DNA from 3 places in the Corynebacterium fournieri genome. Region 3 is predicted to be linked to each of the others. Evidence: predicted binding sites of a transcription regulator. Region 3 holds the regulator's gene; each other region holds the start of a gene.

Region 1 (9,647 bases), 180 kb from region 3:
AACCAGTCACCGATCACAGGCTGGGGCACACCGGGCTCCAACCAGTTGAGTATCAGCTGTTTGACCAGCTGGTCTACCGCGGCAACTGCAAGCATGACCGCAACCACCGTGCGGAGGTAGCGCGGCGTTCGGTCGGGTGTGTTTGCCTGTTCCATCGCCGACCTACCTTAGCCGGTTACGCGTGCCCGCCCTGTATTCGACGGTGCACGCCAGGTAGCTTCGTAAGAATGTTCCGCAGCATCCGCACGATCACCGCCGCCGCCGGCCTCGCCCTCGCGCTCACCGCCTGCTCCTCCAGCGAGGACGACCCGGTGGCCGAGGTGCCGGCATTTCCTATCGACGCACCTTCGGTCACCCTCTCCACCCCAGGCGACAACCCCCAGGAAGTCCGCTACACGCCAGCGCAAGAATGGGACACCACCGTTGCCGTGTCCTCGGGCGTGGACCAGCATGTCGCCGCCCCCGGCGAAGCGGAGGCGGCCAACTCCCCCGCCGGCGGGGACGTGCACAAAACCACATTGCCGCTGCACATCACCGCCGCCGATGCGCCCGCCCCAGGCCAAGGTGAAGAAGACGCGGATAACCGCGTTGACTTTGTGGTGGGTGCCGGCAAGCACTCCGATCTGGACGTGGGCCAAGACGTCGCCGCGACCGAGGGCTTCCGCATGAGCTGGCGCACCGACGCACCCGGCCGCGTTTCCACTCTGAAGCTGCTTGCGCCTGCCGACGCCCCGGAGCGCGGCCTCCAGCAGGTCGAGCCTGCCCTGCTCGCCTTGGTCAACAACGCCGTCATTTTCCCCGACGAACCGATCGGCCCCGGCGCGACCTGGTCCGTCAAGGGCCGCGTGGCGGGCGACACCGCCATGGAGCGCACCACCACCTACACCTTGGTCTCCCGGGACGGCGACACGCTGACCCTGGACACGAAGATGGAAGAGCGCCCGCAGCAAAGCAGCGTCACGCTCGATGACGGCGAAAGCGTGCAGGTGCAGTCCGCCAACACCACGTCCGAGGGGCGCATCGTGGTGGATCTCTCCCGCCCACTGCCGGTGTCCGGCGAGACGGCGTGGACCACGCGCCTGATTTACGGCGGGGACGACAAAGCGCGGGTGGTCCAGGACATCACCCGCGCTGTGCAGTACGGAGTTTAAGGCTTACAGGCCAGGCGCCGCAGGGGCCTCTGCCGGCGCCTCCGGCGCTGCCGGGTCCGCTGCCGGCGCATCAGGCGCCGCCGGTGCACCGCTGTCGCACATCTCCGGCACCTGCTCCGGCGGGAGGGTGTTGCTGACCAGGAAGCATGCCCAGCTCTTGGAGATCTTCCACTGGCCGTCCTCGTTGACGAACTCCACGTCCTCCGCCAGCTGGGACTCCGCGTCCGGGCGGGTGAAGTTAACGGTAGCCAGCACAGAGTTTGCGGTGTAGCCCGGCAGCACCGGGTTGACCACCTGGAAGTTCGCGCCGGACTGCTGCTGCGACTGCGTCATCAGGTCGAACAGCTCAGGCGTGGTCTCGCCGCCCTGCACCGTGTTCGCGCGCTCTGCGATGGGCAGGTTGGGATCAGCGGCGCGCTGCAACACGGCGTTGAGTTCTTCCGCCGTCGGCATGGCTGCCACCGGCGCAGCCTCGGAGGAGGCAGCGGCAGAGGACGCAGCGTCGGTGCTCTCAGTCTTGTCCGAGTCTTCGGAGCAAGCCGTCATGCTCAGTGCGAGGCCGACAACAGCGGCGGCTGCGGCAAGTTTCGGTGCTTTCACGTGTTCTCCTTGCGTAGCGTAAATCTCTTGCTTCACGTTACTGCACACCCGCAACCTTCTGGCACTCTGTGTGCATGAACGTGTTAGTGATCTCAACCGGCGGCACGATCGCCTCCACCGCAGACGCCCGTGGCGCACTCGTGCCCACGCTCACCGGCGAGGAGCTCGTCGCCGGTTGCGGCACCACACGAAAGGTGCGCGCGGTGGACGTGGCACACCTCGATTCATCCTCCATGGGCTTGGCGGAGGTGGACATGCTTCGACGCACCGTACGCAAGTCGCTTTTCGACGAAGACGTCACCGGCATCGTCATCACCCACGGCACCGACTCCATGGCGGAGACCGCCCTCGCCTTGGACCTCGTCCACACCGATGCCCGCCCCGTTGTCCTCACCGGAGCGATGCACTCCGCCGATCACCCCCGCCCCGACGGCCCGGCGAACCTGCGCGGCGCCATCGAGACGGCAGCTACCCAGCGCGGCACTGGCGTGCTCGTCCACTTCGCGGGCGGAACATTCCCGGCGCGAGGGTTGATGAAGACGCAGACCACGGCGAACGACGCCTTCACCCTGTCCAGCCCCTCCCCGCTGCCGCGCCCGATGGCGGTCGCCCCCGCCCCGCTCGACGGGCTGAACATCCCCATCGTGCGCGCGTGGGCAGGCGCGGACAGCTCCCTCATCGAGGCACTTGGGCCTGTCGACGGGCTCATCCTGGAAGCCCTCGGCTCAGGCAATGTGTCCGCGGCGATGGGCGAAGCCGTAGCCAAATTGCTGCGCCGTGGGATACCTGTGGTCGTCGCCACGTCCGTGCCGTACGGCGAGGTCTCTTTCGCCTACGGCGGCGCCGGCGGCGGCTCCACCCTCGGAGCACTCGGCGCGCTGCCTGCGGGCTACCTCAGCGCCGGGCAAGCCCGCATCGCCTTAGCTACTGCGCTGGCGACTGGGGTGAACCCCCGCTCACTCCTGTGAGAACCAGTCCTCCCACGCGAGTGAATCCAGCGGGTCCGCGGGCTGCAATTGCGCATCGTCTGCGCGCAGGCTCTTAATCCGCCCGGGCCCGGTCGCGCGCGTTTCAAAGCGCACCGTCACCCAGCCTTTTCCCGACCCCTGGACCCAGCCGTGGCCATAGTCTGGATGGTAGACGTCCTGGGTGGCCCGCCACCCGGCGCGCGGGACCTCGACCTCGTGCGTTACTTGGGTGTCAAAGTCCGATTCGTGGTCACTCACGCCTGTTTCATAGTCAGTGATCACCGGCGCCGGTTTGACAATCGCCTGGTCAAGCTCCGGAAACAGCACCCCTTGCAGTGTGTCCTCCAGCCCCGAGTACGACACCCCCACAAGACGGATCGGACCTACCTCATCCGGGTATCGCACAATGCGAAAAGCGGTGGCCAACAGCGTGTCGGCGTCGTCTGTTGCATACGGCAGCGTCGCCGAGCGCGACTCGATGCGAAAATCCGCCATCCGCAGCTTCACCGTCACGGTGCGCGCGCCGCGGCCGTCTTTGAGCAACCGGCGGTGCGATTCGGCTGCCGCGCGCTCCAGCGCCGCATCCACCTCCGGCGGCGTGGTCAGATCTTGCGGATACGTGTGTTCCGAGGAGATCTGCTTCGATTCGGCACGCGGTGCCACGGGGCGCTCATCTACTCCGCGCGCCAACCACCACAGCTGCCTGCCCACTGCGCCCCCGATGGCGATGTCCAGCTCTTTCTCGCTCAAGTTGGCTAGATCACCGATGGTCTCAATTCCCGCGGCCAGCAGCTTGGATTCCGTTACCGGCCCCACACCCCACAACTCACTCACCGGCATGGGGTGCAAGATTTCCAGCTGTTTGTCGTGCGGGATGACAAAGACTCCGTCCGGTTTCGCGCGCCCCGAGCCGATCTTCGCGTACTGCTTGCCCGGCCCCGCCCCAATGGAGCTGGGCAACCCGGTCTCGTCTTTGATTGCCGCGCGCAGCTCGTTCGCCCACTGCTCCACCTCCTCGGGGCTCGCCCCGGCCAGCTCCGCGGGCTCCATAAACGCCTCGTCGATGGAAAGTTGCTCGACCACGTCGACGTGCTTGCCGATAACCTCGAACACCCTCCGCGACGCCGCGACGTACACCGGCCGGCGCGGCGCGACCAGAACCGCCTTGCTGCCCACCAACCGCGCCGCTCTGTGCGTGGGCATCGCCGAACGTGCACCGTATTTGCGCGCTTCATAACTCGCCCCGGCTACTACGCCGCGTCCAGTCACCCCGGCGACGAGGACAGGACGGCCTCGAAGCGTTGGCCGGGTGAGCTGCTCGCACGATGCGAAGAACGCATCCATGTCGATGTGAAGCACCCAGCGGTTCATGTCCCCCACTGTGCACGACAAAACCTGCCGAGCACCAATTGCCTCAATCATCGAATGCGAACTCTTGCCTGTTGCTTCGCCGGCGGGGCAACCCCCGCCCGCGGGAGACGTAGCGGGCACCATTGTTGAAGGTAAAGACGATATCGTCGCCCAGGTGCTCAATTCGGACCACACCTTGGCTGACCCTCGAGTGGCAGCTGGAGCACAACGGGATGAGGTTATCCACATTCGTTTCGCCACCGTGGTCCCATTCCCTGATGTGGTGCATCTCGATGAAACGTCTGTGCGCGCATCCCGGCATCGCGCACTGGTACCCCCAAACTGCGAGCAGCGCCTGCACTTGCCCATCAGTGGCGAAGCGTTGCGCACGTCCCACACTCAGGGTCAGCCCCCTCGAAGTCAGGCGGTGCAGACGCACGACAGCATTGGCAAGGTAGCTGCGCACCACCTCGGAGCGGGCAGATTGGTTTTCTGCCATCCAACAGCCCCCGGCCTGATTGACCATCAGATTCACCTGCACGCCGGGGCAGCGAAGAGCGCTGATCGGATGTGACCGGACCATGGAGATCATGGCCACGAACGCATCGTACAAATCTTGCTTTTGCGGAGGCCCGTAGCGCGACTGCGGCCCCAGGATGTCTTTGATCGATATGCCAGTGCGTTTACGCGGCGCGCGAGTCTGCTCGGCCGGGACGGCATCTTCAGCGTGAGCTGCGTCGATAAGCTGCTGCACTTTCTCCGGGTCCTGCAGGTCTTCGGGCTCGACATCGTCGAACCCGAAAAGAGAAAGCTGTGCAATCTTCAACGCCGTCAGCAGCTGTTGCCCCGTCACCGGCGGAAGCAGCGCTTCGACGCGTAGCATGCCGTCCTGCCGCTCCCGGGTGGTCAGGTACGGTTCCGTCGGCTCCTCTTCCTCCGGCCCTGCACCAGCGAGCACCAGCTTCAACTCTGCAAACGAGAGCGTCAGGGCGAGGTGTACGACGTCAGCCTCGTTTTCCTCTGTCAAATACCGGAGCAGATACCGCACCGTGGAGTACGACATCACGCCAGATTCAAACGCGCTGAACAGCTGCGGAAACTGCCTCAGCCCCCGGGCAACGCGCACGTACTCAAACGCTGTAGGTTCCGGCAGGTTCAGCTCCCGGCACAGCCACGCTGCTGTCGACCGCTCCCCCACCTGCTGCGCAAGCTCCAGTTCATCGAATTGCGCAATCGCTTCGAGCATCCGCGCTCGGTGATGGTTCGCCGACAAGTAGTTGCACTTTATTTGGTCCTCGAGCACCTCCGCCGATCGCCCGTCCGTTCCGCCCTCTACCTGTTCGTCCACTGCCAATGTCATGGTCTCGCCCCTCACTCATGTACATTGCCACCTTTATAGCCCGATCATATGTTCGAGTCAACGGTACAAAGAAAAATGCTCACTGAAGTGGACACTGTGGGACGAAGAACCCACGTTCTAATTCGAACGCAGTATCTGTTTACTATGCCGCTGCATAGTAAACCGTCTCTCCCCCCAACCACCCCGCCAGACGCGGGCTCCGGGGTCGAGCACAGCCGTAAAAACTATGCCGCTGCATAATGGCCTCCCAACAAGGAACCACTATGCAGCGGCATAGTCGGTGAAGAACTTTCGCGTTAGTTGTTCTTGCGCACGGTGGCGGTCACGCAGTCGATCACGTCGTGGCCCTCGACGGGCTCGGTGACCACCTCGAAGGAGGTTGCCAGGGTCTCGGCGGCGATGTGCTCGGCGTGAGTGCGGGCCCACTCCTCCTTATCTGCCGGCACCGCGAGTACAACCGCGATGCGGTCGGAGACCTCCAGGCCTTCGCGCTTGCGCGCGTCCTGCAGGCCACGGATCACATCGGCTGCCCAACCCTCTGCCTCGAGCTCCTCGGTCACCTCGGTGTCCAGTACGACCAGGCCGACGGTGCCATCGGCGTCCACGCGCGCGGTGCTGTCCGGGTTTTCCGCCACCAACCGCTCGGTGTACAGCTCCGGGGTGAGCACGATGTCGCCGTCGACCACCACGTCGTCGCCGCGGCGCTCGTAGTTGCCGGCCTTGACGTTCTTGATCGCGCGCTGCACGTCCTTGCCCAACTGGGGGCCGGCCACCTTGGCGTTGACCACGACTTCGAAGGATCCGGCGGAATCGACGTCGTCAGTCAGCTCGACATCCTTCACGTTCACCTCGTCGCGGATGGTGGAGCGGAACGGCTCCAGCAACGCGGCGTCCGGCAGCGCGACGGTGAGCTTCGGCAGCGGCAAGCGGTTGCGCAGCTTGTTCGCCTTGCGCACCGACGACGCAGCGGAGCACACCGCGCGGGTCGCGTCCATCGCAGCCACGAGCTCGGCGTCGGCCGGCAAGTTGGAGGCCTGCGGGTAGTCGGTCAGGTGCACCGAACGCCCGCCGGTCAGCCCGCGCCAGACCACCTCGGCAACGTACGGCAGCAGCGGAGCCACCGCGCGGGAGACGATCTCGAGCACCGTGTACAGGGTGTTGAACGCCTCCGGGTGCTCCTCCTGGCCCGCCCAGAAACGATCGCGGGAGCGTCGCACGTACCAGTTGGTCAGAGTGTCGGCGTAGCGGCGCACCTCGTCGCAGGCGTCGGCGATGCGGGTGTCGTCCAACGCCTCACCCAAAGCGGCAACCAGGTCGTGCGTCTTGGCCAGGATGTAGCGGTCGAGCACGTTGTCGGACTCGGTGGACCAGACAGCTTCCTCGGAGGAGTACAGCTGCAGGAAGGTGTACGCGTTCCAGATGGGCAGAAGCGCCTGGCGCACACCCTCGCGGATGCCCTGCTCGGTGACGATCAGGTTACCGCCGCGCAGGATCGGCGACGACATGAGGAACCAACGCATCGCATCGGAGCCGTCGCGGTCGAAGACCTCCATCACGTTCGGGTAGTTGCCCTTGGACTTGGACATCTTCTGCCCGTCGGAACCCAACACGATGCCGTGCGCGACCACCTTCTTGTACGCCACGCGGTCGAACAACGCGGTCGACAGCACGTGCTGCACGTAGAACCAGCCGCGGGTCTGGCCGGAGTACTCCACGATGAAGTCCGCCGGCTGGCGGGTATCAAACTCCTCGCGGCTTTCAAACGGGTAGTGGTACTGCGCAAACGGCATAGAACCGGACTCGAACCAGCAGTCCAGCACGTCCGGCACGCGGCGCATCATGGACTTGCCGGTCGGATCGTCCGGGTTGGGTCGCACCAGGTCGTCGATGTGCGGGCGGTGCAGCGACTCGGGTCGGCGCCCAAAGTCGCGCTCCAGTTCCTCGAGCGAGCCGTAGACATCCACGCGCGGGTACTCCGGGTTGTCCGAGACCCACGCCGGCACCGGCGATCCCCAGTAGCGGGTACGCGAGATGTTCCAATCGCGGGCGCCTTCGAGCCACTTGCCAAACTGTCCGTCGCGGATGTGCGAGGGGATCCACTCGATCTCCTGGTTCAGCTCCACCATGCGGTCGCGGATGTCCGTGACCTTGACAAACCAGGCCGGCAGCGCCATGTAGATCAGCGGCTCGCCTGAGCGCCAGGAGTGCGGGTAGGAGTGCACGATGGTCTGATCGCGCACGACGCGGCCCTTCGCGCGCAGGTCGCGGATGATGTCGCGGTTCGCGTCGAAGACGAGCTTGCCCTCGTACTCCGGCACGAGCGAGGTGAACTTGCCGTCGGCGTCGACCGGGATGGCTAGGTCGATGCCGTACTTCTGGCAGGTGAGCATATCGTCCTCACCGAAGGCGGGTGCCTGGTGGACGACGCCGGTGCCGTCCTCGGTGGTGACGTAGTCCGCGTTGAGGATCATGAACGCGTTGTCGTGGTCGCGGAAGTAGTCGAAGACCGGCTCGTACTCCAGGCCCTCGAGCTGCGCGCCAGTGTAGGTGGCAACGACCTCGAAGTCGCCGAGTTCCTTGCCGTAGGCGCCCAGCAGGCTCGAAGCGAGCAGCAGCTGCTTATCGACGAAGCCTTCGGCCCCATCCGCCCCGACCTTGACCAACGAGTACTCCACCTCGGGGTGAACGGCCAGCGCCAGGTTGGACGGGAGGGTCCACGGGGTGGTCGTCCAGGCAATGGCGGCGGCGTCGTGAAGCTCAGGGTGCTCGGCCCACGTCGTCTCGGCCGCGAAGCCGGCGCGCGCGCCGGTCAGCGGCAGCGTGACGGTGACGGTGGGGTCCTGGCGGTCGCGGTAGGAATCGTCCAGGCGGGTCTCCTGGTTGGACAGCGGGGTGTGCTCGGCCCAGGAGTATGGCAGGACGCGGAAGCCCTGGTAGATCAGGCCCTTGTCGTAGAGCTCCTTGAATGCCCACATGACGGACTCCATGTACTCCGGGTCCATCGTCTTGTAGCCGTTTTCAAAGTCCACCCAGCGCGCCTGGCGGGTGACATAGTCTTCCCACTCGCCCGCGTAGTGCATGACGGACTTGGCGCAGTACTCGTTGAACTTTTCCAGGCCCATGTCCTCGATCTGGGCCTTGTCGGTGATGCCGAGCTGCTTCTCGGCCTCCAGCTCCGCCGGCAGGCCGTGGCAGTCCCAGCCGAACACGCGCGGGACGTGGAAGCCGCTCATCGTACGGAAGCGCGGAACGATGTCTTTGACGTAGCCGGTGAGCAGGTGGCCGTAGTGCGGCATGCCGTTAGCGAACGGGGGGCCGTCGTTGAACACGTACTCCTCGCAGCCCTCGCGCTGCTCCAGGGATGCCTTGAACGTTTCGTCGGCGTTCCAATAATCCAGCACGACGCGTTCCATGTCCGGGAACCGGTCGCTGCCGCCCGTCATATCAACTTTGGGGTAGACGTTACCAACCATGGAATCACTCCTTCAGCCGTGCAGGGACGCATTGCTGCGCGGTACCACCCTGCTTGGAGCGCTAAAGCGCGCTCCCACTTCGTTGCGGTGAAGGAAGTGTCGTCTTCCGTGTGCGACGTCCGGGTCTAATAAGCCAATTGCCGTTCTTCCGGAAACGCTCCCCGGTGATGGCCGGATCGACGCGTGTTACGAGTAACGCCCAGCATCGTACAACGATGCCGGGCGTTTTGGCTAGAGCGAGAAGGCTACTTCTCGTTCGGCGCGGTGGTAGAGCGGGACTCCAGCTCCTCCAGCTGGGACTCCAGCAGCGTCTTCAGACGCGTGCGGTATTCGCGCTCGAAGGTGCGCAGCTCAGCGATGCGGTTCTCCAGCGCGGTCTGCTGCTGCTTCACCGTGTTCATGATCTCGGTGTGCTTGCGCTCAGCGTCAGCCTTGAGCTTGTTGGCCTGCTCCTCAGCCTGGCGGATCTGCGCCTCGGCGCGGGAGTTCGCCTCGCTGGTGGTCTCCTCCGCCTTCTTCTGGGCGTCGGTCACGAGCTGCCTGGAGCGGGTCTCCGCCTCCTGCAGCTGGGTGCGGGTGCGGGTCTGGGCGTCCTCGAGCTGCTTCTTGGACTTGCTCTCGGCCTCGGCGATCTCGCGCTCTGCAGCAGCGCGAGCGTCAGCCAGCATGGAGGAAGCCTCCGCCTGAGCGTCGCTGGTCAGACGGTCCGCCATCTCCTGCGCCAGGCCGAGCACCTTCGCCGCCT
Region 2 (9,647 bases), 560 kb from region 3:
GGGCGACACCGGCGCCGCAGGCAAGAACGGCGTCGACGGCAAGAACGGCCGTGGCGTGAAGGCCTTTGAGGTCAACGACGAAGGCCACCTGATGGTCACCTACTCCGACGGCGAGACTGTGGACCTGGGCAAGGTCACCGGTGACGCAACCGACGGCGAGAACGGCCGCGGCATCGCGAACCTGGAGGTCAACGAGGACGGCGAGCTGATTGCCACCTACACCGACGGCGAGACCCAGAACCTGGGCCGTGTCGTGGGCGCTGACGGCAAGGATGGCCAAGACGGCAAGCCGGGCAAGGACGGCGAGAAGGGCGCAGACGGCGCCAACGCGCCGGCCGGCGAGGGCTCCAGCGTCAGCGACCGCTGCCTGCCGGCTGCGGGCCTCATGGCCCTGCCGCTGCTAGCCCTGGTGCCGCTTGGCCTGGCCGCGACCATGGACATCCCGGCGCTGGCTCCGGCGAAGGAGCAGATCGACAAGGTTGCTACCCAGCTGCCGGTCCCCGCTGAGGTAGCGGGCGGCGCGGCCGGAGTCGCACTGGCCCTCGCAGCCATCGCAACCCTGGCGAGCGTGTGCTCCTCTGAGGGCGGTTCGTCCAAGTAACCCCCACCTGCGCAGCCCCGTCTCAGACATCCGAGGCGGGGCTTCACACATTGAAAACAGTTTCCGGTAATGGTTTTATATCCCTTATGCGAAATCGTTTTCACTTCACCCCTATCGCCGCAATTGCGGCAACGACTCTGGTCGGCGCATCGTTGACCGCCTGCTCTTCCGAGACTGCAGAAAATGCGGAGAACACGGAGGCCACGGTCAGCGCCGATGCTGCCAAGATCATCGCCACCACGGGCGTGTGGGCGGACGTGGCCTCCGCGGTCACGGGCGAAGACGTGGACGCGATCATCACTGGCGATGCCGTGGACCCGCACCACTACGAGCCCAGCGCCAAGGACCTTGCGCGCGTCACAGACGCCGACACGGTCGTAGCCAACGGTGGTGCGTACGACGCGGCGCTGTACACCGTCGCGGAGCAGGACCGCATCATCCACGCCATCCCGTTGATCGACGCTGAAGAGGCGGAGGAACACAGCCACGCCCACGAGCACGGTGAGCACGACCATGAGCACAGCCACGAGCACGCTCACCTGCCGAACTCGCTCGACGAGCTCGAGCACGCCTGGTTCGCGCCGGCGAAGGTGCGCCAGGTGGCCGACGATGTTGCGGAAAAGACTGGGGGCAGTGCCGAAGGCGTCGATAAGCGAATCAGCGCTATCGAAGACAAGCTCGGCGCGGTGCCGCACGTTCACATCGGCATGACTGAGACGATTGCGGCGGGACTGGTGTGGGGTACCGAGATTCACGACATCACGCCGGAGGAGTACGTCAAGGCCAGCTTGAACCGCCAGGAGCCGTCGGCGGCTGCGGTCGCCGCGTTCTTGGAGCAGATTGAAAACGGCGAGCTGGACATGCTCTTTGTCAACCCCCAAAGCACCAACAGCGCAACGCAGCGGTTGGCGGATGCGGCGAAGGCGCATAATGTTCCCATTGTTGAAATCCGGGAGACTCCCCCGGCCGGCCAGGACTTCCTGGACTACTTCGAGCAGATCGTGGACCAGATCGCAGACATCGCGGCCCACACCGAGCCGAGTGAGCACGGCCACGAGGACACCCACGAGCACTAGGACACGTCAATTTGATCGCTGAGCTTCGCGGCGCCGCCGTCGCACCCCTTTGGAGCGACCTCAACCTCACCGTCGAGCCCGGCGAGTTCATCGCTATTCTCGGCCCGAACGGGGTGGGCAAATCCACCCTGCTCGGCACGCTGATGGGCACGCGCAAGCTCACCTCCGGCACGGCGAAAGTCCACGGACCGATCGGGTTCATTCCGCAGCAGCACATGTTCCCGAAAGATTTGCCAGTGCGGGGCCGCGACCTCGTTGCGTTGGCGATGGGAAAGGGGGCGAGACCGGAGGACGTCGACAAGCAACTCGCTGCCGTGGGCGCACAACCGTTTTCCGAGCGCCGCGTGGGGGTACTCTCCGGCGGCCAGCAGCAGCTGATCCGCCAGGCACAGGCCTTCGCGCAGTCGCCTGAGCTTTTGCTTTGCGACGAGCCCCTGCTCTCCCTCGACCCCGCCCGAGCGCGCGATACCGTGCAGCGCTTGCACGAGCACCCGGCTGCGGTGGTGTGCGTGACGCACTCGATCAACCCGGTGCTCGCGGTGGTTGACCGGGTGCTCTACCTCGGCCCGGAGGGGCACGTGGTGGGCCCAGTGCACGAAGTGATGCGCTCTGAGGTGCTCAGCGAGCTCTACGGCACACGTGTGGACGTAGTCGAAGTAGACGGGCGGATGGTGGTCCTGTGAGCACATTTATGGCAGACACGTCGTACCTGCTCAGCCAAGGCTTCGTGCAGACGACGCTGGTAGCGTGCGCGCTGCTCGGCATCCTGTCCGGCGTGATGGCGCCACTGATCGTGCTGCGCCAAATGTCCTTTTCCGTCCACGCAACCTCGGAACTCGCGCTCATGGGCGCCTCCGCCGCCCTGTTGTTCGGGCTCAACGTCGGCTTCGGCGCGGTGGCCGGGGCCGTGGTCGCCGCACTCGTGCTGGCGGCGCTGGGGTTGAAAGGACAGCAAGACTCCGCCGTGGGTGTGGCCATGAGCTTTGGCATGGCGCTGTCCGTGCTGTTCATTCACCTCTATCCGGGCAATTCCAACCGGGCACTGTCACTGCTGACAGGGCAGATCGTGGGTGTGTCCGCGCAAAACGTCGCGCTGCTGGCAGGCACAACCGTGCTCGTAGCCAGCGCGGTGCTGGTTTTGTGGCGGCCACTGCTGTTTTCCTCCGCGGACCCGGTGATGGCCGCCGCGTGCGGGGTGCCGGTGCGCAGCATGGCGCTGGTGTTCGCGGTGCTCGTAGGTATTGCCTCAGCCCAGTCCGTGCAGATCGTCGGCGCGCTACTGGTGATGTCGCTTTTGATCACCCCGGGTGCGGCCGCGGCGCAGGTGACGGCGAACCCCCGACTCGCCGTGGTGCTGTCCATCGTGTTCGCGGAGGTCGCCGCGGTAGGCGGCATGGTGTTATCCCTCGCCCCGGGACTGCCGGTGAGCGTGTTCGTCGCCTTTCTCTCGTTCGGGATCTACCTGGTGTGCCGGATAATTGGCCGGGTGCGCGGCTAGCGGTACTCCCGGTAGTCCGTCGGCGTTGCCCCTGCCTCCACCGCCGCGGCCGCCGCGGCGAGAAAGTCCCGGCGCACCTTCTTCTGCCCCAGCTCGCGCCCGGAGACGGACAAGCGGATCGTGTTGCCCTTCTCCGCACCGCGCTGCGCTGCCTTGATCACGTTGCGGCGCCACCATTTCGCCGCACCGTAGCCCTCACCCACAGAGAGGTTGCGGGCCTGCGCAAACTCACCCTTGCTCAAGCGGTAGATGCCCTTGGTCGACGCGGCGACGGTGAAGCCGAACTCATCCAACACTTCGAGCGTGCCGTCCGACATGCGCCACCGCGGGGGCGCGAACATGTCCAGCTCGAACCCCAGCGCCGACATCTGGCGGGTCGCCCCTTTCAGCCGCAACCGGGCTTCATGGGCGCCCAGGCTCGCAAACTCGCTGCGGCGACCCTGCACCGGCTGGTCGAAACCGTTGAGCATCAGCGCGCGCTGACCGGCCTGATCGGTGAGCCAGGCGCGGGTACCTTCGTCCTTCGCCAGGTGCCACTTCTTGTCGATGTGCGGGGCGACCAGCAGGGACACCGGAAGCCCCTCGCGATCGAGTTGGCGCACCATGGCTGTGACGTCCCCCAGCGTCGCGTCGAAGATCGAGGAGATTGAAACAAGCACGCGCCCTGGCATGAGGGAAATTATCGCACAGAGCGCAGGGGCGTGCCGGGTGAAGTTTCACCTGTTCGCACATGCGTTCTATTTTGTAGCGGCTCGTGTCGGAGCGGGTTCTATTGTCCGGAGGTGTATGAAAAAGAAGGGAGGTGCTCCACATGAGTGCGACACTTGACCAGGCGGTCAACCAAATCGTCGCCGGGCTCCGAAGCCTGGCCGAGGTCATGCAGGATCCGGACTCGCTCCACTTCGCATCCACCCACATCCCCATGGAGCGCCTCCATGCCTGCCTGCCGCTGCTGTCCAACGCGGACACCGCATTCGCGTTCCTGTGCGACCGCGACGGCGCCGGCGCTCTCGTCGGAGCAAACCACCCTGTCGAATACCTCACCCGCAGCCTGGGCCTTTCACGGCGTGAAGCGTTTTCGCTGCTGGAGCAGGGAAAGCGTCTCTTCGGCGAACCCGAAGTACCGCAGCCGGACGACAGCGAAGATGAAGCCGAACGGGAGTGCAAGGAGCGGGAAGCGCAAGCGCGCCGCAAAGCAGCACGCGAGGCCCAGGAACGCGCACGCAAGGCGGCGCAACAGGCAAACGCTGAAAAGAAGCGCATCATCACCAACGAGCTCAAACACCTCAACGAGCACGCCGACCCCGGATACGAAGAGCTCCTCGCCCAAGCGCTGGAAGCAGCCGAACAACACACCGCCGAAGAGCTCCGGAAATTCGTGCGCGACCTGGTCAAGCGCGCCAACAAACGAGGACGCGACTACAACGGGAAGAAAGACCCCCTCGCCGCGTGGAAAAAGCGCGGCATCTGGCTCGGCGAGCCGGACGCAGACGGTGGCTCCCACGCCAAGGTCTACCTCGATGCGGCCTCGCGCGCGAAGCTGGAGGCCTGCCTCGCCGCCGGCGACCACCGCGGCTCCAACATGGAGGGCGACGACGCCGCGGATCGGGACAAGCGCCTGAAACACCAGCGCCGGTTCGACCAGCTGATGAACGTGCTGGACCGCTACGGCGACGCTACGGCCAAGGCCCGTGGAGGCGCGGGCACGGTAGTGCTCACCCTCACGCTCGAGGACCTCATGGGCGCGGACGAATACACCGAGTTCACCACCAACACCTCGGTCTCGCTCACCCCCTTAGACGTCGTGCGTCTGGGTCTCGCCGGGGACAGCTTCGTCCTCCAGCTCGACTCGGCCACGGGTGTTCCCCTGTCGCTCGGCCGCACCCGACTCGCATCTGTGGAACAAAAAATGGTGCTGCTTGCCATGCAGAGCGTGTGCGCCTGGAACGGCTGCACCAAACCCGGTGTGGAGCTTGAGGCCCACCACCTCGAGTCCTACCTCAGCGGCGGCCTCACAAGCATCGAAAACCTCGTGCTGCTGTGCCGCGAGCACCACATGTGCAACAACGACCACAAAGACGGGGCAGGAAACAAGGGGTACTTCGACCGCGACCCCGCCAACGGGGACGTGCACTACTACCCCGCAAACGGGGACCCGCCGCGGCACACCAGTACCTACCAGTACAGGAACTCCCCCGGCCAAAGGGTCGCGCACAAGGCGCGCTCACGCCACGGCGGCGACCGCAACCGGCCGCAGGACCCCGCACTATTCGACCCGGACGGCTAGGCCTCTACCGCGCCGGATTTCACCAGCGTCCACGCGTACTCGAACGCCGTCTGCTTCCACCTCGCGTAGCGGCCGGACACGCCGCCATGCCCCGCGGACATCTCAGTTTTCAGCAAGATCTCGCCGCCGGTCGCCACCTCGCGCAACTTCGCCACCCACTTTGCGGGCTCGACGTACAGCACGCGCGTGTCGTTCAAGCTCGTCACTGCCAAAATGTCCGGATACTTCTGCGCCGTGACATTCTCGTAAGGGGCGTACTTGGCCATGTAGTCGTACACCTGCGGGTCGTGGTACGGGTCGCCCCATTCCTCCCACTCCCCGACCGTCAACGGCAGCTCCGGCTTCAAAATGGACGTCAACGGGTCCACAAACGGCACAATCGCTTGGATACCGGCAAACTTCTCCGGCGCCATGTTCGCCACCGCGCCCATCAGCAGGCCACCGGCGGAACCGCCCTCTGCGACCAACTGCTCATGGGTGGTCAGCCCGAGCTCCACAATGCGGTCCGCGCACGCCACAAAGTCGGTGAACGTGTTCGTCTTGTGCAGCATCTTGCCGTTGTCGTACCACCCGCGGCCCATCTCGCCGCCGCCGCGAACATGCGCGCACGCCCACACCATGCCGCGGTCAAGCAAGCTCAACCGCGCCACGGAGAACCCGGGATCCATGGATGCCTCGTAGGAGCCGTAGCCGTACAACAGCGCTGGCGCAGGCATTTGCGCGTCCTTGCGGCGCACCACCGAAACCGGCACCTGCTCACCGTCCGGGGCAGTGGCCCACACACGGAACGCCTCATACTCGGCCGCGTCGTAGCCGCCCTCGACCTCCTGCTCCTTCAGCAGGGTCATCTCACCGGTTGCTACCTCGTAGTCCAGCACCTGCGTGGGTTGGGTGTAGGAGGAGTAGACCACGCGCACGACCGGCGCATCCCACTCGGGATTGCCGCCGAGGCCGACGGTGTAGAGCTCCTCCGAGAACTCCAGCTCGGTGAACTCGCCGAAGCGCTCGCCCAGCGGCGCGACCGCGAGGCGGGAGATGCCGCCGCGCCGGTACGCCATGAAAGCGAAATCGCGGTAGGTGTCCACCCCCTCGATGCGCACTGTGTCAGAATGCTCCACCAGCACGTCGAGTTGCTTCAGGGGCGGGTAGGTGCCGACAGGAACCGTCGCCAAGCAGAAGTTCGGCCCGTGGGCGTTGTGCGTGACCACCCACTGCTCTTCGCCGCCGACGACCGCAAGGTTGACGCTGTATTCCAGCCCGGCCTCGCGCTCCCACATCACCTGCGGTTCGCGGGTGGGCTCTGCCAGCGGCACCACGCGGTACTCGGATGTCAGAGAAGACGACGACAAGATGAACAGGTAGCGCTCCGCGCGGTCCGCGCCGATGCCGATGCCGAACTTCTCATCCGCTTCCTCGTAGACCAGCACGTCCTCGGCGGCGTCGGTGCCCACCTTGTGGCGCCACACCTGGTGGGGGCGCCACGCATCGTCGACGCGGAGGTAGAACACGTAATCCTCGCCGGCCCAAAGCGCGCCGTAGAAGACCTCGTCGAGCTGGTCGTCGAGCAGCTCACCTGTGTCCAAGTTCTTGATGCGCATGGTGAAGCGCTCGTCGCCGGCGGTGTCGAAGGAGTAGGCGAGCAACCGGCCGGAGGTGGACACGGAAGACGCGCCGAGAGAGAAGAACTCGTGGCCCTGCGCCAGCTCGTTGACATCGAGGAGCACCTGCTCACCAGGCATCTCGTCGGCGATCTCAGGTGGGCTCCACGGCTCGTCGGCGGTGGGCACGCGGCAGGAGATGGCGTAGTCCTTGCCCTCTACGGTGCGGGCGTAGTACCACCAGTCGCCCTGGCGCTGGGGCACGGACATGTCGGTCTCTTTGACGCGGGACTTGATCTCGCCGTAGACGTCGTCGACGAGGCCGGACCACCCGGCCGTCTTCGACTCCGTGTAAGCGTTTTCCGCCTCGAGGTGCGCGATGACCTCAGGGTTTTCTTTGTCGCGCAGCCACTCGTAGTCGTCCACGAACTCACGGCCGTGGAACGAGCGGGTAATAGGTCGCTTTTCCGCTACCGGTGGGATCATGCGTGCTCCCCCGGCCACTCCGAGAAACGCTTGCCGGACAGGCGCTCGTAGGCCTCGATGTAGCGGTCGCGCGTCGCTTCCACGACAGAACCCGGCAGCTCCGGCGGCGGGGTGCCCTCCTCCTGGTCCCAGCCGGACTTCGGGCTGGTGAGCCAGTTGCGCACGTACTGCTTGTCAAAGCTGGGTTGGTTGCGGCCCTCCTCGTAGCCCTCTGCGGGCCAGTAGCGGGAGGAATCCGGCGTGAGCACTTCGTCGGCAAGCACAAGCTCGCCGTGCTCGTCGAGCCCGAACTCGAGCTTCGTGTCGGCGAGGATGATGCCTTTGCTCTCCGCGTAGTCGGCGGCGCGACGGTACACGGTCAGGGTCGCTTCACGCAGGCGCTGCGCCAGGTCAGCCCCGAGTTTGCCCGCCATGTACTCGTAGGTGACGTTGATGTCGTGGTCGCCCTGCTCCGCTTTGGTGGCGGGGGTGAAGATCGGCTCGTCCAGCTTGGACGCCTCGGTCAGACCCTCGGGAAGCCTTACGCCGCACACCCGGCCGGTGGCGTCGTACTCCTTCTTCCCGGAGCCGGTGAGGTAACCGCGGGCGACGCACTCGAAGGGCACCATGTCCAGCTTCTTCACCACCATGGCGCGGCCGAGGACGTCCTCGGGGATGCGCTCGTCGTCGATGGGCCCCGCCAGGTGGTTGGGCACATCCGACAGCAGGTCGAAGAAGAACATGGAGGTGGCGGTGAGGATGCGGCCTTTGTCCGGAATCTCCGGCTCGAGCGAGAAGTCGAACGCGGAGATACGGTCGGTCGCGACCATGAGTAGGGTCTGCTCATCCACCTCGTAAATTTCGCGAACCTTGCCGCCGGAGATGTGCGAGTAATCTGAAAGCTCTGGACGCATGCGCGCTAGTATATTCGTCGTGAAAAACCGCGCGACCGCAGTCCTCCTGCCCCTCCTTTTGGCCGCCTGCGCTGCACCTACGGAGTTCGACGGCGATATGCCGGATTTCACCCCTTCGCGCAACGGCGCCTCGTTCCAATTCGGGCAGACCGCCAAAGTTGTCACCGAGGATGTCCGCTACCACGTGCCGGTGCAATGGGAGGTCACGGTGGATAAGCCCACCACCAACCGCGCGCCCCGCAGCGCGGAGCATGCGAAATCCATCGTCTGCTTCCCGGTCAGCTTCACCCCCGTGGCCATCGGCAAGTTCGACGCCGACGTCACCGTCGCCCTCCCCGAGCTTTCGCCTATCGACGGCGACCTCGCGGCCAATGTCGCCGACCCGAACTACTGCGGCGAATGGAACATCACCGGCTACACCGGAGAACTCAAGGCCAACAAAACCTACACCGGCTACGTGGCCTCCTGGGCCGGCAGCGCCGACCCGGGGATCGTGGGCAGAGGTGTCGAGCTGAAGAGCCGCGACACCACCCTGACCTGGCGGTAGTTAGAGGATGTCGCCCGGGGTGTAGGCGGCGGCCTCCGGGTACGCGTCGACAAGCTGCTGCACGCGCACGAGAACCCGGTCCACCTGGGACTCAGCCGCACCGATGAAGGCGTGCTTGTCCTCCAGCGCCGCGTCCAGCTGGGCCTGGTCCAGCGGCAGACGCTCGTCGGCGGCCAAGCGCTCCACCAGGTTCTGCTCCGCGCCGCGCTCGCGCATGTCCAACGCCATGGAGACAGCGTTTTCCTTGATCACCTCGTGCGCGGTTTCGCGCCCGACGCCGGCGCGCACCGACGCCATGAGGATGCGCGTGGTGGCCAAGAACGGCAGGTAGCGATCCAGTTCGCGGTTGATCATGGCCGGGAACGCCCCGAACTCGTCCAGCACGGTGAGCATGGTCTCCAGCTGGCCGTCGATGGCGAAAAACGCGTCCGGCAGCGCCACGCGGCGCACCACGGAACAGAACACGTCGCCCTCGTTCCACTGCTGGCCGGCCAGGTCCCCCACCATGGTGAGGTAGCCGCGGAGGATGACCTGGAAGCCGCCGACACGCTCGCAGGAGCGGGCGTTCATCTTGTGCGGCATGGCCGACGAGCCCACCTGTCCTTCCTTGAAGCCCTCGGTGACGGTCTCGTTGCCCGCCATGAGACGAATCGTGGTGGCC
Region 3 (9,647 bases):
ACAATGATATCCATGCAGCTCAAGATAGCAAGGCTGCGTTGAGCGTCAGGCCGGTCATCCCCTTCAATCCGGCAGCCGCCACCCCCGCGGCGGGAGAATTGCTCTTTGGGGCGATAATGGTGCTTTGTGACGCATAAATTTGGTTGGTCCCTGCATGGAGATGGGCGCACAGTGCGCCCCGGGGCGGTTGTCGCCCCGGACGAGCGGTTGAGCTGGCCGCGCACCATCGGCATCGGCATGCAACACGTCGTGGCTATGTTCGGCGCGACGCTGCTCGTACCTACACTCACCGGTTTCCCGGTCAACACCACGCTGCTGTTTTCCGGCGTGGGCACCATTATTTTCCTGCTGCTGACGCGCAACAAGGTGCCGAGCTACCTCGGATCCTCCTTCGCCTTCATCGCTCCGCTGACGGCGTCGCAGCAGTACGGGGTGGGAGCCCAGCTCGGCGGCGTGCTGCTGACCGGCGTTGCACTTATTCTCGTGGGCGTTGTGGTCGAATGGGCGGGCAAACGCGTCATCGACGCTGTGATGCCGCCGGTGGTAACCGGCGCCATCGTGGCGCTGATCGGTTTCAACCTGGCCCCGACGGCGGTTTCCAATGTGGAAACGCAGCCGTGGGTGGCCGGGGTGACGCTGCTGACGGTCGTGGTGGTGACAGTGGCCACCAGGGGCATGCTGTCGCGCCTGTCAATCCTGATCGGAGTGCTGGTGGGCTGGATGTTCGCCGCGTGTACAGGCGGGCTCGGCGAGGATGCGATGCAGACCATCGCCGACGCGCCGTGGGTGGGCCTGCCGCAGTTCCACCGGCACGAATTCCACCTCTCTGCGGTGCTGGTGACGCTGCCGGTGCTGGTCGTGCTGATCGCCGAAAACGTCGGCCACGTCAAGGCTGTATCCGAGATGACCGGCCGCAACCTCGACGACATGCAGGGACGCGCGCTGATCGGCGACGGCATCGCCACCACGCTCGCAGGCGGCTTCGGCGGATCCGGTACCACCACCTACGCAGAAAACATCGGTGTGATGGCGGCGACGAAGGTGTACTCGACCGCCGCGTACTGGGTCGCCGCCGCGTTCGCAATCGTGCTGGCGTTCATCCCGAAGTTCGGCGCGGTCATCTTCACCATCCCCGCCGGCGTGCTCGGCGGCGCATGTCTCGTGCTCTACGGCCTGATCGGCATGTTGGGCGTGCGCATCTGGCAGGACAACAAGGTCGACTTCACGGATCCAGTCAACCTCACCGCCGCTGCAGTGGCGCTCATCGTCGGTATCGGCAACCTCACTTTCGACCTTGGTGCGGTCACGCTTGAGGGCATCGCGCTGGGATCCGTGGGCATCATCGTGATCTACCCGCTCATGCGTTTGGCGTACAACACCTTCGGCGAAGGGCGCTACCGCTCCGGCTTCGACACTTCCAAGCCGTCGACGTTTTCGCAGTAGGCAAAGCGGCACCATGCAAAGCAAAACGCCCGGACCGTCGTCCGGGCGTGAGCTCGTCGTCAAGCGGAAGCTGGCTACTCTTCGTCCAGGTTCTGCTCAATGAGCGCTGCAATCTTTTCCACAGCGTCGGCGTTTTCGGAAGTGACGGTCACTTCATCGCCGTGCTCGGCGCCCATGGCCATAATCATCAGCGACGAAGCAGCATCCGTCTCGTCATCGTCATCGCCGCCCACGAGGGTGAGCAGGATTTCGTCGTCGTATTCTCCGGCAGCATCGGCGATGACGGTAGCGGGGCGAGCGTGCAGCCCGACAGTGGAACCGACCTTGACGGTCTTGGAAGCCATACGGGGTCCTTTCTGATTTTCTGTTGCAGTACTTTGTACCGAGTGTAGGACCGTTCACGGCCGCGCCGCCACAACGGCCGTCTAGGACTGAGCCGCGGGGCTTACTGCGCGCCTGCGAGGACCACTTCAATACCGTGGGAGCGAAGTTCGTCGAGAAATGTCGGGGGAGCCTCGCTGTCCGTGACCACCACATCAATCTCGCTCAAGGGTGCAAAGCTGACGACGTAGTCATTGCCCAACTTGGTGGAATCGCACAACACAACCACCTTGTGGGCGTTCGTGACCATCGCGGCTTTGACTGCCGCCTCTTGCGCATCAGCCGTGGACAGGCCGTGCTGTATGGACAGGGCGTTGGTGCCGACGAACGCGACATCGGCTCGCAGAAGTGCGAGGGTGCGCAGTGCCGTGCTGCCCACTACCGCCTGGCTGATTGGGCGGACCGTTCCCCCGAGCAGCTGCACATCGTGGAGGCCGGAGACGCTGAGGTCCAAGGCAGTGGGAATTGAATTGGTCACCACCGAATACTCGCGATCGGCACTGGTTTCGGCGATGCGCTGACCGAGCATGCCAATGGAAGATCCGGAATCGAGAAAGATCGTGCTGCTCGGGCTTTCCGGAATGAACTGGAGGGCGCATTCCGCGATTGCGGCCTTCGCTGACGACGAGGCACGCTGCCGAGCATCCAAAGGCAGCTCGGTGCTGCGGTAGGACTGGCTGGCAACCGCGCCACCGTGTACGCGGTGGACGACGCCTTCGTCGTGCAGAGCTGACAGATCGCGGCGAATCGTCTCTGCCGTCACGTCGAAGCGCTCCGCCAGCTCGGTGACGTTGACGCGGCCTTCCACAGCGGTCAGCGACGCAATCTGGCGTCTGCGCTCTTCGGCGTACATAGATTCTCCTGCGCGTATATTCGGGACCTTGTCCCTATGCGTAAAGCTGCTGGTGAGGCGCTCGCGTGTGCGAACGCGCACTGCTTACAGCGTACGGAACACCGAGATGACGCGACCCATGATCTCCGCTTCGTCGCCCTTGATCGGCTCAAACGCCTCATTGTGGGGGAGCAGCCAGACACCGGAGGAATCGCGGTGGAACTCCTTCACCGTTGCCTCTCCGTCGAGCAACGCCGCAACAAACTCGCCCTCCTCGGCGTTCGGCTGCGAGCGCACCACAACCCAATCGCCGTCCAGGATGCCGGCTTCGCGCATGGATTCGCCGACGACTTTCAGCATGAAGAAATCGCCGTCGCCGAGCAGCTCTTCCGGCAAGGGGTAGTAGTTATCCACGTTCTCCTCGGCGAGGATGGGAGCGCCTGCGGCGATCTGGCCGACCACCGGCACGTAGCGAGCGTTCGAGGAATCTTCCGGCTTCTCCTCCTGCGGCTTGCGCTTCTTGCGGCCGTGCTCCGGCAACTGGCGCAAGTCCACTGCGCGCGGCTTGTTCGGGTCGCGCCGCAAAAAGCCCTTCTTCTCCAGCTCCTTGAGCTGGTACGCAACGGAGGAGGTGGATTGCAGTCCGGCGGCATCTCCGATCTCGCGGATGCTCGGCGGGTAGCCCCGCAGCACGACAGCGTCCTGGATGACCTGCAAAATGCGGCGCTGGCGGTCGGAGAGCGAGTTGTAGTCGGGCGTGCCCTGGTCGGCCTTCTTTCGTGCCATGTTTGCTCCTAGTGCTCGGCGAGTGGTCTCTGCGCAAACAACCTACCAGATAGGGCACTCATGTTCGATGATTTCCTGTGTGGGCTGGACACGGGGCTACCGCTTTGCTATAAATCGAACACGTCAGCGTATTCGAACACATGAACGTTAGAACATTCGAGCGTGTCGGCGCCGAACGTAAGGTGTGCCGCAGAACGAAAGGAGACGGTAATGGCCGTTGCAATCAACCCAGCACAGAATGCATTTCACTTTGGCAGCACCGCGCCGTCTGTGGTGCCTCCCGCGGAGGTTTGGGACGTTGAGTCGACTCAGCCGCGCCGGACTGGCGGCGGATCAGTTCGAACGATTTCCGCGACTCATCGAAAGTACGATCGTTCGGACCGGGAGGAGGCAATCGCGGGGTCGGGTGACGTCAGCGCGTTCGAAACCCGACGCGAGCGGAGAGATACGTTGCTGTTGGGGGCGGGTATGACCGCTGCGCTGCTCATTGGTTCCGCATTCGGCGGGGTTTTCGCGGGAGCAGGTGACGGCCAGGTGGCGACCAGCGGACACGCTGCCCAAAACGCTGCGATGACGTCGGCGCGTTAGGCGGGGCGTAGACTCGGGGCAAGGCCACACCGTTTAGACAACCGGGGGAGTACGCAGTGTTTTGTCCCTTTTGCCACAACGAGCAATCTCGCGTCACTGATTCCCGCTTAGTCGAGGCTGGATCCGCCATTCGCAGGCGGCGGGAATGCACGGAATGCGGGGGCCGGTTCACCACGGTAGAAAAGGCCGTGCTGACTGTTGTGAAGCGAAACGGCGTGAGCGAGCCTTTCGACCGCGACAAGCTGATCGTCGGTGTGCGCAGGGCGTGCCAGGGAAGGGATGTCTCCGACGACGCACTCAAACGCCTCGCCCAGGAGGTGGAGGAAACGGTTCGGGCGCAGGGAAGCTCGCAGGTGCCGGCAAACGAAATCGGCCTGGCGGTGCTCGAGCCCTTGCGTGCACTCGACGAGGTTGCCTACCTGCGATTCGCCTCCGTGTACAAGTCGTTCGAAAGTGCCGACGACTTCGAATCGGAAATTCGCCTCATGCGGCGCCGAGACCGCGAGGACTTCTAGGGCGGCGCCTCTGCGGTCTCGCAGCGTTACCGCAACGCGTCGATCTTCTTCTCGATGCGCCGCTGGCTCACCGGCTTCGGTGTGCCCAATCGCTGTGCGAACAAGCTCACCCGCAGCTCTTCGATGAGCCACAAGATGTCCTTATACGCTTTCGTTTTCGTTCGGCCCGCGGGGAGGGACTTCATCCGCTGCGCCAAATAGCGCTTGACCGCATCGATCACGGACTGCCTGTCGGCATCCCGGTCCGGGTCCAGCCGCATATCCTCCAGGCGGATCCGCATGGCTTCGATGTAGCGCGGCAGGTGCTGTAGATGGCCGATACCGTGCACGGTCACAGCATGTTTAGGCAGGAAAAACGCGAGCTGCGAGTTCATGTCGTCAATGGCTGGGCCTTCCCAATGCAGCAATTCCGAAGCCATGTTGGCGTAATCCGCCAGCGCCGGAGCGAGCGTGACTACTACTCGCCGTACCGCGCCAGCGACCTGCGGCCGGATCTCTGCAACCAGCGCCTCAAACTCCTCAGGCGAGCGCACCGGCCCGCCGCTGGAGAGCATCACATCGCGGATGACGGCCACTCGGGCATCTTCCACCAGACCCTCGGCGCCGCCGTGCGGGTAGCGGTCCACGGCCACCTTTTGACGCAGTGGCAGCCCCTTCGTCATCTGGGTGGGGTTGACGGTGATCTCGCGCAACAGCAGCGTCAGTGTCGCGGTGATCATGGAGGCGTCTGCGGCGGCCTTCGTCGGATGCACCGTGACCTTCACACCGTCCTTCGTGGCTTCCAGTGCCGGGAAGGCGTCGACGTCGTTGCCGTCGATCGTGGTGGTGACGGTTTCCGGCACAGCGCCCAAAGAGTCTGCGGTCCACTTCGCTACAGCTTCAGACTCGGAGGTGCGCCCCGCCTTGGACACCGAAGACTTGATCTTGCCCGCTTGCCGGCGTTTTAAGGCGTCGAGGTCTTTGTCGTGGTCGACGACCTTGCCGCGCCTGTCGATCGCCGCGAACGTCACCTTCAGGTGCGCGGGCAGGGCAGCTGGGTTGAAGTCGGAGCCATTGATGCCGCGTCCGCCGATCGAGCGCAGTGCGTCTGCCAAGACGTCGCCGAAGGGCTCCTGCCGCAACTGCTGCTCACTCGCGCCGTCCGCGGCCTTTCGGTTTTGTATCAGCTCGAGCGCGCGTTCCGCGAAGTCCGGTGCGGGCACCACGGTTTTGCGCAGTGCCTTGGGCAGGGTCCGGATGTATTCGGCAGCCAGTTCTGAGCGCAGCCCCGGCACGAGCCAGTCAAAGCCGTGCGGGCTGAGGTTCGCCAACAGCGGGACGGGTACGTCGACGGTCACGCCGTCGAAAGGATCGCCCGGCTCGAACTTGTAGCGCAGCGCGTAGTCGATGGTGCCTTGCTGCCAGACTTCGGGAAAGGCGTTGGTGGAGGAGTCCACGCCTTCGTCGTCCAGCAGTGTCGCCGGATCAAAGTCGAGGTAGTGCTTGTCCTTGGCGCGCTTCTTCTTCCACCAGGAGTCGAAGTGGCGTGCGGTGGTGACGTCCTCGGGCAGGCGTGCGTCGTAAAACTCGAACAGTGTGTCCTCGTCGACCACTAAGCCGCGGCGGCGCACCTTTTCCTCCACCTCGGCAGCCTCAGCCAGCAGCGCCTCGTTGTGGTCGATGAAGTGGTGGTGGCGGTTCCAATCACCCTCCAGCAAGGCGTGGCGGATGAACATATTGCGCGCACCCGCGGGGTCAACGCGGTGGTAGGGCACCAGCCGGTCGCGCACGATGGTCACGCCGTAGAGCATGGATTTTTGGTGGACCATTGCGGCAGAGCGTTTACGTGACCAGATTGGCTCGGAGTAGCTGTGCTTGAGCAAATCGCCGGCGGCAGCTTCGACCCAGGCCGGCTCGATCTTTGCCACGTCGCGCGCCCAAAGGCGCGAAGTTTCCACCAGTTCTGCGGCCATGATGAACTCAGGGGGCTTTTTGCTTAGCGACGACCCAGGGAAGACCAGAAACCGCGTACCGCGCGCGCCTTGGAACTCCTTCGAGTTCCCGTCACGCGCGCCGATGTTGGACAGCAAGCCGGTGAGCAACGACTTGTGTATCGCGTCTGCGTCGCGGTCGCCTGCAACGTTTTCCGCGCGCGACCACCCCAGCTGGCGTTCGACGTCGCGCAGCTGGCGCACGAGGTCGAACCACTCGCGGATGCGCATGTAGTGCAGGAATTCGCGCTTCATGCGTTTGCGGAAGGCGTTGCCGGACAGCTCGTGGCGCGAGTCGCCGATGTAGTCCCACAGCTTCAGCGACGCCAAGAAGTCTGACGTGGCGTCTTTGAACCTGGCATGCGCCTGGTCCGCCTGTGCCTGGTGTTCCAGCGGGCGCTCCCGGACGTCTTGGATGGTCATGCTGGCGACGATGACGGTGACGTCGTCGAGCACGCCGAGGCGGTTGGCTTCTACGAGCATGCGGGCCATCTTCGGATCGACCGGGATGCGGGCGATGTCTCGTCCGACCGCCGTGAGCACTGGCACCCCGCCGCGCTCCTTGTCGGAAATCGCGCCCAGCTCGTGCAACAAAAGCAGCCCGTCGCGCACGGCCTTGTGGTCTGGCGGCTGGATGAAGGGGAACTCGGTGATGTCTCCCAGGCGCAGCGAGATCATCTGCAAAACCACAGACGCGAGGTTGGTGCGCAAGATTTCCGGGTCTGTGAATTCCTGGCGGGCCTCGAAGTTGTCCTCCGAGTACAGGCGGATAGCCACGCCATCGGCGGTGCGGCCGGAGCGGCCGGAGCGCTGGTTGGCGGAGGCTTGAGAGATCTCCTCGATGGGCAGGCGCTGCACCTTGGTGCGTGTGGAGTAGCGCGAAATGCGGGCCAAACCGGTATCCACCACGTAGTGGATGCCCGGTACCGTCAAAGAGGTCTCCGCGATGTTGGTGGAAAGGACGATCCGCCTGCCGGAGTGCGGTGAGAACACCCGGTGCTGCTCGGCGTTGGACAGCCGGCCGAACAGCGGCACGACCTCCACGCCGCGCCAGTGCTGCTTTTCAATGGCCTCCATACAGTCGCGGATGTCTCGTTCCGAGGCGAAAAAGCACAGGATATCGCCCTCGCCTTCGCGCATGAGCTCTTTGCAGGCGTCGACGACACCGTCGATCATGTCGGTGTCGATCTCCTTGACGGAACCGTCCTTCGCCTGCACCTGCTCTACTAGGGGGCGGTAGCGGATCTCCACCGGGTAGGTGCGGCCCGAGACCTCGATAATGGGTGCCGGGTTGCCGTCGGCGTCGGCGAAGTGGGAGGCAAACGCCTCGGGGTCGATGGTCGCGGAAGTGACAATGACCTTCAAATCCGGCCGTTTCGGCAGCAGGCGTTTGAGGTAGCCGAGCAGAAAGTCGATGTTGAGTGAGCGCTCGTGCGCCTCGTCGATGATGATCGTGTCGTAGGCGTTTAAGAACCTGTCGCGCTGCATCTCCGCGAGCAGGATGCCGTCGGTCATCAGCTTGACTGCGGTGGATTCGGACACGCGGTCGTCGAAACGGATGGCGTAGCCGACGGATTCGCCGATGTCTTGGCCCAGCTCGTCGGCGATGCGCTCTGCCACCGTGCGTGCGGCCAGCCTGCGCGGCTGCGTGTGCCCGATCAGGCCGCGGCGTCCGCGGCCCAGCTCCAGCAACATCTTCGGAATCTGAGTGGTCTTGCCGGAGCCGGTTTCGCCTGCAATGACCACCACCTGGTTGTCGCGCACCAGCTCCATGATGTCGTCGCGCCGGGCGGAGACCGGGAGTTGTTCCGGGTAGGTGATCTCGGGGATGTGCGCGTTGCGCTCGTCCACGGCTGCCCGTGCTGCTGCCACGTCGCCTGCAATCGCTGCGAGCGCCTCGGGCGATTTGGCGTTTTTCAAGCGTCGCCGGAACCTGCGGACATCGGCGATCGGGACACCGTCCAACGCCTCGTACAACTGCGGCTTCGTCGGCGGAGTAGTGGGGGATGCGTGCTCATTCATAACCAGAGCGCGAGTCTAGCGCGGCAGCAGCTCCCGGCTCGATTCTGTCGCTTCATCCAGGGCGCGCTTGACCAGCTCACCCAGTTGCTCGAATTCCTGGCGGCGGCGCGAGGACGCCCGCATAGCCAGCCCAACGGTTCGCTTGGCGTCCACTCCGTCCGCGAATGTGGCTACGGCGACCCCCGGTCGCGCGCACTCGGTGGCCAGGGCGGACATGGGCACAAGCGTGGAGCCGAGTCCCGCCACCACAAGCTGCACCACCGTGGTCAGCGAGGCTGCTCGGGTGACCGATTCCGAGCCGGGGGTGCGGTTGACCTCGGCGATCTTGCACAGCTCCACGATCTGGTCGCGCAGGCAATGACCGTCGTCGAGTAAGAGAAGTTCGATATCGCCCAGCGAGTTAAGGTCGAGGTCCTTGCGCCCCGCCAGCGGGTGCTCGGGCTGGGTGACCACGGCAAACGCTTCGTCGTAAAGCGCAATGTCCTCCACCCCCGAGGCCGCGGTCGGAGTCGCCAGCACGGCGACGTCGATCTGGCCGTCGCGCAGCCTCTGCAGCAACTCGTCGGTCTGGTTTTCAACGATGCGCGGTTTGAGATCAGGGAATTCATCTTCGATCAGCGTGAGCAGCGACGGCAGGATGTACGGCGCAACCGTGGGGATCACGCCAATGTTGAGCGGGCCTGCCAACACGCCGTGCGCGCCGCGGGCTTGCGCCACAAACGCGTCCGCGGCTTCCAGCGTCGCCTTGGCAAAAGGCAGCAGCTGTTCGCCGGTGGGGGTGACAATGACGCGCCGGGTGGAGCGTTCGATGAGCTGGATGCCCAGGCCCGTCTCTAAAGCGGCGAGCGCCTGGGACAGCGACGGCTGTGAGATGCCGAGCTTGGTTGCCGCGGCGACGAAGTGTTTCTGCTCGGCAACGGTGACAAAGGTCCGGAGCTGAGCGAGTGTCGGTTTGTACTCTTTATTGCTCATGCCTATTAACATACACGTAGTTCATAGGTTTTTACGTTGAAAGACGCGGGGAACTGTGTCATACTGGAGTTGTCCGTTGAAAATACGTTTGACCAGTTTCTTTGGAGGAAATCATATGCCGATCATGACTGTTGGGGA

The links. The regulator LexA, encoded in region 3, represses DNA repair genes until DNA is damaged. The targets are predictions, from matches to a motif close to CGAACANNTGTTCG.
Region 1: a site for LexA is predicted at 5,471-5,484, ahead of CFOUR_RS07510 (HNH endonuclease signature motif containing protein). Genes of this name have one in related genera too.
Region 2: a site for LexA is predicted at 3,901-3,914, ahead of CFOUR_RS09355 (DUF222 domain-containing protein). Genes of this name have one in related genera too.

Annotation. Positions count from the first base shown of each region.
Region 1 covers NZ_CP047210.1:1,549,158-1,558,804, forward strand. Annotated here, with positions in the region: gene lspA (signal peptidase II) at 1-155, opposite strand, end outside; gene CFOUR_RS07490 (DUF6263 family protein) at 228-1,151, shown strand; gene CFOUR_RS07495 (WKL family lipoprotein) at 1,155-1,751, opposite strand; gene CFOUR_RS07500 (asparaginase) at 1,826-2,719, shown strand; gene CFOUR_RS07505 (DNA polymerase IV) at 2,708-4,090, opposite strand; gene CFOUR_RS07510 (HNH endonuclease signature motif containing protein) at 4,134-5,429, opposite strand; gene ileS (isoleucine--tRNA ligase) at 5,726-8,902, opposite strand; gene CFOUR_RS07520 (DivIVA domain-containing protein) at 9,148-9,647, opposite strand, start outside.
Region 2 covers NZ_CP047210.1:1,932,214-1,941,860, forward strand. Annotated here, with positions in the region: gene CFOUR_RS09330 (ExeM/NucH family extracellular endonuclease) at 1-601, shown strand, start outside; gene CFOUR_RS09335 (metal ABC transporter solute-binding protein, Zn/Mn family) at 688-1,677, shown strand; gene CFOUR_RS09340 (metal ABC transporter ATP-binding protein) at 1,689-2,360, shown strand; gene CFOUR_RS09345 (metal ABC transporter permease) at 2,369-3,175, shown strand; gene CFOUR_RS09350 (DUF2334 domain-containing protein) at 3,172-3,846, opposite strand; gene CFOUR_RS09355 (DUF222 domain-containing protein) at 3,987-5,462, shown strand; gene CFOUR_RS09360 (S9 family peptidase) at 5,459-7,546, opposite strand; gene CFOUR_RS09365 (phosphoribosylaminoimidazolesuccinocarboxamide synthase) at 7,543-8,439, opposite strand; gene CFOUR_RS09370 (hypothetical protein) at 8,459-8,986, shown strand; gene purB (adenylosuccinate lyase) at 8,987-9,647, opposite strand, start outside.
Region 3 covers NZ_CP047210.1:1,369,290-1,378,936, reverse strand. Annotated here, with positions in the region: gene nagB (glucosamine-6-phosphate deaminase) at 1-14, opposite strand, end outside; gene CFOUR_RS06690 (uracil-xanthine permease family protein) at 127-1,443, shown strand; gene CFOUR_RS06685 (HPr family phosphocarrier protein) at 1,518-1,787, opposite strand; gene CFOUR_RS06680 (DeoR/GlpR family DNA-binding transcription regulator) at 1,889-2,677, opposite strand; gene lexA (transcriptional repressor LexA) at 2,762-3,442, opposite strand; gene nrdR (transcriptional regulator NrdR) at 4,087-4,545, shown strand; gene hrpA (ATP-dependent RNA helicase HrpA) at 4,572-8,537, opposite strand; gene CFOUR_RS06660 (hydrogen peroxide-inducible genes activator) at 8,553-9,509, opposite strand; gene CFOUR_RS06655 (peroxiredoxin) at 9,625-9,647, shown strand, end outside.